DNA from 2 places in the Streptomyces sp. Ag82_O1-12 genome. Region 2 is predicted to be linked to the other one. Evidence: predicted binding sites of a transcription regulator. Region 2 holds the regulator's gene; the other holds the start of a gene.
What was found. The regulator HspR, encoded in region 2, represses chaperone genes until heat shock. The targets are predictions, from matches to a motif close to TTGAGNNNNNNNNNCTCAA.
Positions count from the first base shown of each region.

Region 1 (3,408 bases), 1.2 Mb from region 2:
CGACCCGGCCCGGCAGGGCTCCGACGTACGTACGCCGGTGGCCGCGGATCTCGGCCTCGTCGCGGACGCCGCCGAGGGCGACGCGCACGAACGTGCGGCCCATGGCGTGGGCGACGGACTCGCCGAGGCTGGTCTTGCCGACGCCGGGCGGCCCGACGAGCGCGAGCACGGCACCGCCGCGCCGCCCGCCGACCACGCCGAGGCCCCGGTCGTCACGCCGCTTGCGCACCGCCAGGTACTCGGTGATCCGCTCCTTCACGTCCTCGAGACCGGAGTGCTCCGCGTCCAGGACCGCCTTGGCGCCCCGGATGTCGTACGCGTCCTCGGTGCGCTCGTTCCACGGCATCTCCAGGACCGTGTCGAGCCAGGTGCGGATCCAGGAGCCCTCGGGCGACTGGTCGGAGGACCGCTCCAGCTTGTCGACCTCCTTGAGTGCGGCCTCGCGGACCTTCTCGGGCAGGTCGGCGGCCTCCACGCGCGTGCGGTAGTCGTCGGACTCCTCGCCCTCCTGCTCGCCGCCCAGCTCGCGCAGCTCCTTGCGGACGGCTTCCAGCTGACGCCGCAGCAGGAACTCGCGCTGCTGCTTGTCGACGCCCTCCTGGACGTCCTTGGCGATGGACTCGGCCACGTCCTGCTCGGCGAGGTGGTCGCGCAGCTGCTGGGTGGCGAGCTTCAACCGGGCCACCGGGTCGGCGGTCTCCAGCAGCTCGACCTTCTGGTCGGTGGTCAGGAACGGCGAGTAGCCGGAGTTGTCGGCCAGCGCCGAGACGTCGTCGATGGCCTGCACCCGGTCGACGACCTGCCAGGCGCCGCGCTTGCGCAGCCAGGCGGTGGCGAGGGCCTTGTACTCCTTGACCAGTTCGGCGAGATGACCGGGCAGGGGCTCCGGCACGGTCTCGTCGACGCTGGTGCCCTCGACCCAGAGGGCGGCACCGGGACCGGTGGTCCCCGCGCCGATGCGCACCCGGCTCCGGCCGCGGATCAGGGCGCCCGGATCGCCGTCGGCCAGCCGGCCGACCTGCTCGACGGTGCCGAGGACACCGGTGTTCGCGTAGGTCCCGTCGATGCGTGGCACCAGGAGTACCCGGGGCTTTCCGGGTGTTGTCCGGGCAGCGGCCTGAGCGGCCTCCACCGCGGCACGGACCTCGGAGTCGCTCAGGTCCAGCGGGACCACCATGCCGGGCAGCACGACCTCGCCGTCGAGCGGCAGCACGGGCAGGGTGAGCGGTGTGGACGTCGAAGCCATGATCTCCCCTTCGGCAGTCAAGTTGAGCTATGCCGACTCAATGCTTGAGCGGGTCCGGATGTTCCCCCCTCGCTGTTCGCTGTCAGCGATCACTCATGACGCCGGGAACGGGAGGACGCGTAGGCTCCGGGATGTAAGAGCCACTAGGGCTAATCAGCCGTTACAGGGGGCGGGCGTGGACGAGACCGTGCAGGCATGGGTGAACGGGTGGGTCGTGTCTCGCGGGGCGGCTCCGCCCGTGACCGAGCCATGGGGCTGGACCATCGACATGGGGACGTACGGGCACGTCACGCGGCATGTGTTCGGCGCGACGGACGAGGGTCTCGACGAGACGACCGTGCGCAAGGTGGCCGGGGCGGTGACCGGGCAGGGCGTGTGGCTGAAGGCGTTCCGGGATCCGTCGGTGGTCGCCGGCTGGCTGGACGACGGCTGGTGGATCGACCCCGAGCCCGGCTTCCTGATGAGGGTTCCGCTGGCGCCGGACGGCGCTCCGGCCGCCCCCGAGGGCTACCGGCTGCGCGAGTGGTCGCGCGGCGGGGTGACCCGCGTGATGGTGGCCGCGCCGGACGGGTCCCTGGCGGCACGCGGCCAGATCGCCCCGACGGGCGTGACCGCCGTCGTCGACCAGGTCGAGACGGCCCCCGGCCATCGCCGCAAGGGTCTGGGCAGCGTCGTCATGCGGACGCTGCAGAACGCCGCCGTCCACCAGGGGGCGCGGACCGGCGTCCTGGCCGGCACTCCCGCGGGGCGAGGGCTCTACGAGGCACTCGGCTGGGAGGTGGCGGCCCTGCTGACCAGCGCGAAGCACGACCCGCCGACCTCCGCTCGGGCCTGAGGGGCCCGGCGGTCAGACCCTGGCCGGGCGAGAGCGGGCCGCATACGAGCGCCGGACCACCGGCCAGGTCACGAGCCCGACACCCAGGGCGATGAGGTGCCCCCAGTTCGTCATCGGGTCGGCGAAGGCGAGCAGGTCCTGGAGCAGCATCCACCCGAAGCCGGCCAGCAGCGGCAGGCGCAGCCACAGCGGCAGCAGACCGGCCAGGGCGCCGATGCCCGCGGCGACACCGAAGCTGACGCCGTAGTCGAGGCGGTGCAGGGAGCTGTCGGGAAGATGCCCGGCCAGCACCGCGAGCCCTACGGGCACCTCGGTCGCGAGGGTGGCGAGGACATGCCCGAGCAGGAAGACCCCGGCCGTGCGCAGGCCCCCGATCCGCCGTTCCAGCGCGGTCAGCACCAGCACGAAGGCGATGGCGAACGGCGAGGTCACCCCGCCGGCGACCCACAGCGCGCTGCCGATCAGCACCAGCTCCGGCGTGCGCACCAGGTGCGCCATGTCCGTACTGGAGCCCTGGAGCAGGGCGTGCACCAGGGCCGGGTCCGCGTACGCGGCGATCAGCGAGGTGAGGCAGAGGAGCGTCGCGTAGCCGAAGGTGAACGGCGTGCCCGTGGGGGTGGGCAGCAGCAGCCAGGGGCGGAGCGTCCGGGAACGGGGCACTGCCGCCGGGGCGGGCTCCCCTGCTCCCGCGACCGCCGTTCCCTTGGGGCTCCGCTGCCGCGGCATCCCGTCGAGCAGCCCGGACACGTCGGAGAGGGGCGCGTCCACCGGCGGGGGTGTGGCCGGCTCGCGGGGCGGCGCGGTGCGTTCCAAAACGGGCACTCCTTCCGTCATGTCCCAGCCTTCGCTCCCGACACCGCACTGTCTGTGACCTGCGCCACGCGGAAGCCGATTCACAGCAACCCGAAAGCCCCGTCCCGCGTCCTCCCTCGGGCCCTCGGGCCCTCGGCGAATTGACGGGCGCCACTGCGCCCACTCCTGCCAGGATGCCCCCATGCCTAGCTCGTACGACATTCCCGAGGTCCTGGACCGTCGCGAGGGCCCGCACGGTGAGGTGGTGCTGCGGCGGCACGGCGACCAGCTGGAGATCATCGCCAACGGCTGTTTCCTGATGGACACCTCCGACGGCCGCTCGGAGCGGCTGCTGGTCGACGCCGCCCTGGACGCCCTGGACGGCCGGGACCGCCCCCACGTCCTGATCGGCGGACTCGGCGTGGGCTTCTCCCTCGCGCACGCCGCGGCGGACCAGCGCTGGGGACGGATCACGGTGGTGGAACGCGAGCACGCGATCGTCGAATGGCATCGCGACGGCCCGCTCTCGGCGCTC
Region 1 is NZ_FXUW01000001.1:5,750,570-5,753,977, reverse strand. Features, by position in the region: gene lon (endopeptidase La) at 1-1,246, opposite strand, end outside; gene QOL88_RS26580 (GNAT family N-acetyltransferase) at 1,422-2,081, shown strand; gene QOL88_RS26575 (rhomboid-like protein) at 2,094-2,894, opposite strand; gene QOL88_RS26570 (spermine/spermidine synthase domain-containing protein) at 3,076-3,408, shown strand, end outside.
Region 1: the regulator HspR is predicted to act here: its motif matches at 1,269-1,287, upstream of lon (endopeptidase La).

Region 2 (3,408 bases):
ATCTCCGCGGCGTTCTCCGCCTCCTGCGGGTAGGACTTGTACACGCTCATGTACTGCTCGCCGCTGAGGATCCGCTGCACGGCGGGGAGCTCCGCGTCCTGCCCGGTGATCGGGGGCAGGTCGGACACGCCTGCGGCCTCCAGCGCCTTGACGATGCCTCCCGCCATGCCGTCGTTGGCGGAGTACACCGCCGCGATGTTGCCCTTGCCGATCTTCCGGATCGCGTCGGCCATGTTGGCCTCGGCGTTCTCCGGCTTCCAGTCCTTGGTGTCGAAGGACTCGGCGATCGTCACCTTGCCGTTCAGCTCGGACATCGCGCCCGCCTTGAACTGCTTGGCGTTCGGGTCCGTCGACGAGCCGTTCATCATGACGATCTTGTCGGAGAGGCTCGCCTTCTCGCCGATGGCCTCCAGCAGGGTGCGGCCCTGGACCTCGCCGACCAGCTCGTTGTCGAAGGAGATGTAGGCGTCGATCGGGCCCTCGGCCAGCCGGTCGTAGGCGATGACCGGGATGCCGGCCTCCTTGGCCTTCTTCACGCCGCTCGCGATGGCCTGCGCGTCGACGGCGTCCAGCAGGATCACGTCGACCCGGTCGTCGATCATCTGCTGCAGCTGGCCCGCCTGCTTGTCCGCGTTCGCCTCGGCGTTGGCGTACTCGACGCGGCCCTTGTCGTTGGTGAGCGACTCGACCTTCTGCTTGATGATCGGGTAGTCGAAGTTCTCGTACCGCGTGTTCGCCTTCTCCGGCAGGAGCAGGCCCACCGTGATGTCGTTGCCCTTCGCCGGGCTCGCGTCGTCACTGCTCCCCGTCGCGTTGAGCACGCCGCAACCGGCGAGCGTGACGGACATCGTGGCGGCTGCCACGGATATGGAGAGGCGACGACGCATGCGGGAGCTCACTTCGCGTGTGATTCGGACGTGGGCACCGCTTTTGGGACCCATGTGACTGAAAAGCCAACGCGGATGCGCCCCCAGCGTCAAGCGGAACCACTTAACGAGATGACAACACCACGCTCCGCAGCAGTTGTGAAGACTCTGCGGAATCACCTTCAAGTGCCGCGCACGTTCCGGTCATCCGCAGGAGACCGAGCGAGACCAGGTGATACCGGGTGAGGCCGGGTGAGGCCGGGTGAGACCGCATGAGACCGGCTGAGATCGGGTGAGACCGGGTGAGACCACACCAAGGCACACGAAAGGGCCGGGAGTGAGCTCCCGGCCCTCTCATGTGCGCATCCGCGTCAGTCGGACTGCTGCTGCCGCTTCGGCCGCCACACCACCAGCGCGCTGGTCTGCTGCACCTCCTGGTACGGCACCAGGTCGCGGCGGTACGACGCGTGCACCGCGGCCTCGCGCTGGCGCATCGCCGCCGCCGCTCCGTCGAGCGCGTCCTGCATCTCGGCCAGCCGGGCCTGGAGCGCGGCGACCTGGTTCTCCAGTTCGATGATGCGCTTGATACCGGCCAGGTTGATGCCCTCGTCCTGCGACAACTGCTGGACGGTGCGCAGCAGCTCGATGTCGCGAGCCGAGTAGCGCCGGCCCCGGCCCGCGGTGCGGTCCGGGGACACCAGGCCCAGCCGGTCGTACTGGCGCAGGGTCTGGGGGTGCAGGCCGGACAGCTGGGCCGCCACCGAGATGACGTAGACCGGGGTTTCCTCGGTCAGTTCATACGGATTGCGCCGACGACCGTCCATCTGACTCATGCTCCCTTCGCGGCCTGGAACAGATCCGCCCGCGGATCCTCACCCGCGGTCGCCTCGCGGTACGCCTCGAGTGCGTCACGAGCCTTCCCCGTCAGGTCCTTCGGAACACTCACCTCCACGGTGACCAGAAGGTCGCCGCGGGTGCCGTCCTTGCGGACCGCGCCCTTGCCCCGGGCGCGCATGGTGCGCCCGTTGGGCGTGCCCGGAGGCAGCTTCAGCGTGACGGGCGGGCCGCCCAGGGTGGGCACCCGCACCTCGCCGCCGAGGGCCGCCTCGGTGAAGGTCACCGGGACGGTGACCGTGAGGTTGTCCTCCTTGCGGCCGAACACCGGGTGGGTGTCGACGTGCACGACCACGTAGAGGTCGCCCGCCGGCCCGCCGCGCTCGCCCGGCGCTCCCTTGCCGCGCAGCCGGATCCGCTGGCTGTCGCTGACGCCGGCGGGGATGCGCACCTGCATGGTCCGCGAGGACTTGGCCCGGCCGCTGCCCTTGCAGACCTCGCAGGCGTTCTCCGCGATCAGGCCGCGGCCCTTGCAGTCCGGGCAGGGGTCGGTCAGGGAGAAGCCGCCGCCGCTGCCCCGGGCGACCTGCCCGGTGCCGACGCAGGTCGGGCACACGCGCGGCGTGCCGTTCTTGTCGCCGGTGCCCGAACAGGCCTTGCAGGGAGACTGCGACGACATCCGCAGCGGGACGGTCGCGCCCTCGATCGCCTCGGTGAAGCTGAGCGTGACCTCGGACTCGATGTCCTGGCCGCGCCGGGGGTGCGTACGCGTCCCCGGCCCGCCCGCGCCGCCGCGGTTGAACAGGCCCCCGAAAACGTCACCGAGTCCGCCGCCGAAGCCGCCGGCTCCCTGGCCGCCGCCCTGGGCGCCGCCTCCGAAGAGGTCGCCCAGGTCGAAGTTGAAGGAGCCGCCCGCGCCGCCCGGCCCCGGGCGGAAGCCGCCGTTGCCGAAGAGGGCGCGCGCGTCGTCGTACTCCTTGCGCTTCTTGGGGTCGCCGAGGATGTCGTTGGCCTCGGAGATCTCCTTGAAGCGCTCCTCCGCCTTGACGTTGCCGGTGTTGGCGTCCGGGTGGAACTCGCGGGCGAGCTTCCGGTACGCCTTCTTGATCTCGGCCTCGGTGGCGTCCTTGGGGACGCCGAGGACCTTGTAGTAGTCCTTCTCGATGAAGTCCTTGGTGCTCATCCTCGACGCCCCTCCTTCCCTTCGTTGATGACGTCAGCCCTCGTCCGGGCCACCGCTCTCCTTGTCGTCGGCGTCGGCGGACTCGTCCGCCTTGACCGTCTGCGCCCCCGGTTGGGGTTCGGCCACCGCCACCCGCGCGGGGCGGATGGTGCGCTCGCCGATCCGGTACCCGGGCTGCAGGATCGCGACGCACGTCGTCTCGGTGACGTCCGGTGCGTAGCTGTGCATCAGGGCTTCGTGGATCGTCGGGTCGAAGGGCTCGCCCTCCTTGCCGAACTGCTGCAGGCCCATCTTCGCCGCGGTGCTCTCCAGCGACTCGGCGACGGACTTGAAGCCGCCGACCAGTTCGCCGTGTTCGCGTGCGCGGCCGATGTCGTCGAGCACGGGCAGGAGCTCGGTCAGGAGGTTCGCGATGGCGATCTCCTTGACCGCGATCCGGTCGCGCTCGACCCGGCGGCGGTAGTTCTGGAACTCGGCCTGGAGGCGCTGGAGGTCCGCCGTGCGCTCACCGAGCGCTGTGCGGGC
Region 2 is NZ_FXUW01000001.1:4,600,378-4,603,785, reverse strand. Features, by position in the region: gene QOL88_RS21165 (sugar ABC transporter substrate-binding protein) at 1-887, opposite strand, end outside; gene QOL88_RS21160 (heat shock protein transcriptional repressor HspR) at 1,238-1,690, opposite strand; gene dnaJ (molecular chaperone DnaJ) at 1,696-2,883, opposite strand; gene grpE (nucleotide exchange factor GrpE) at 2,917-3,408, opposite strand, start outside.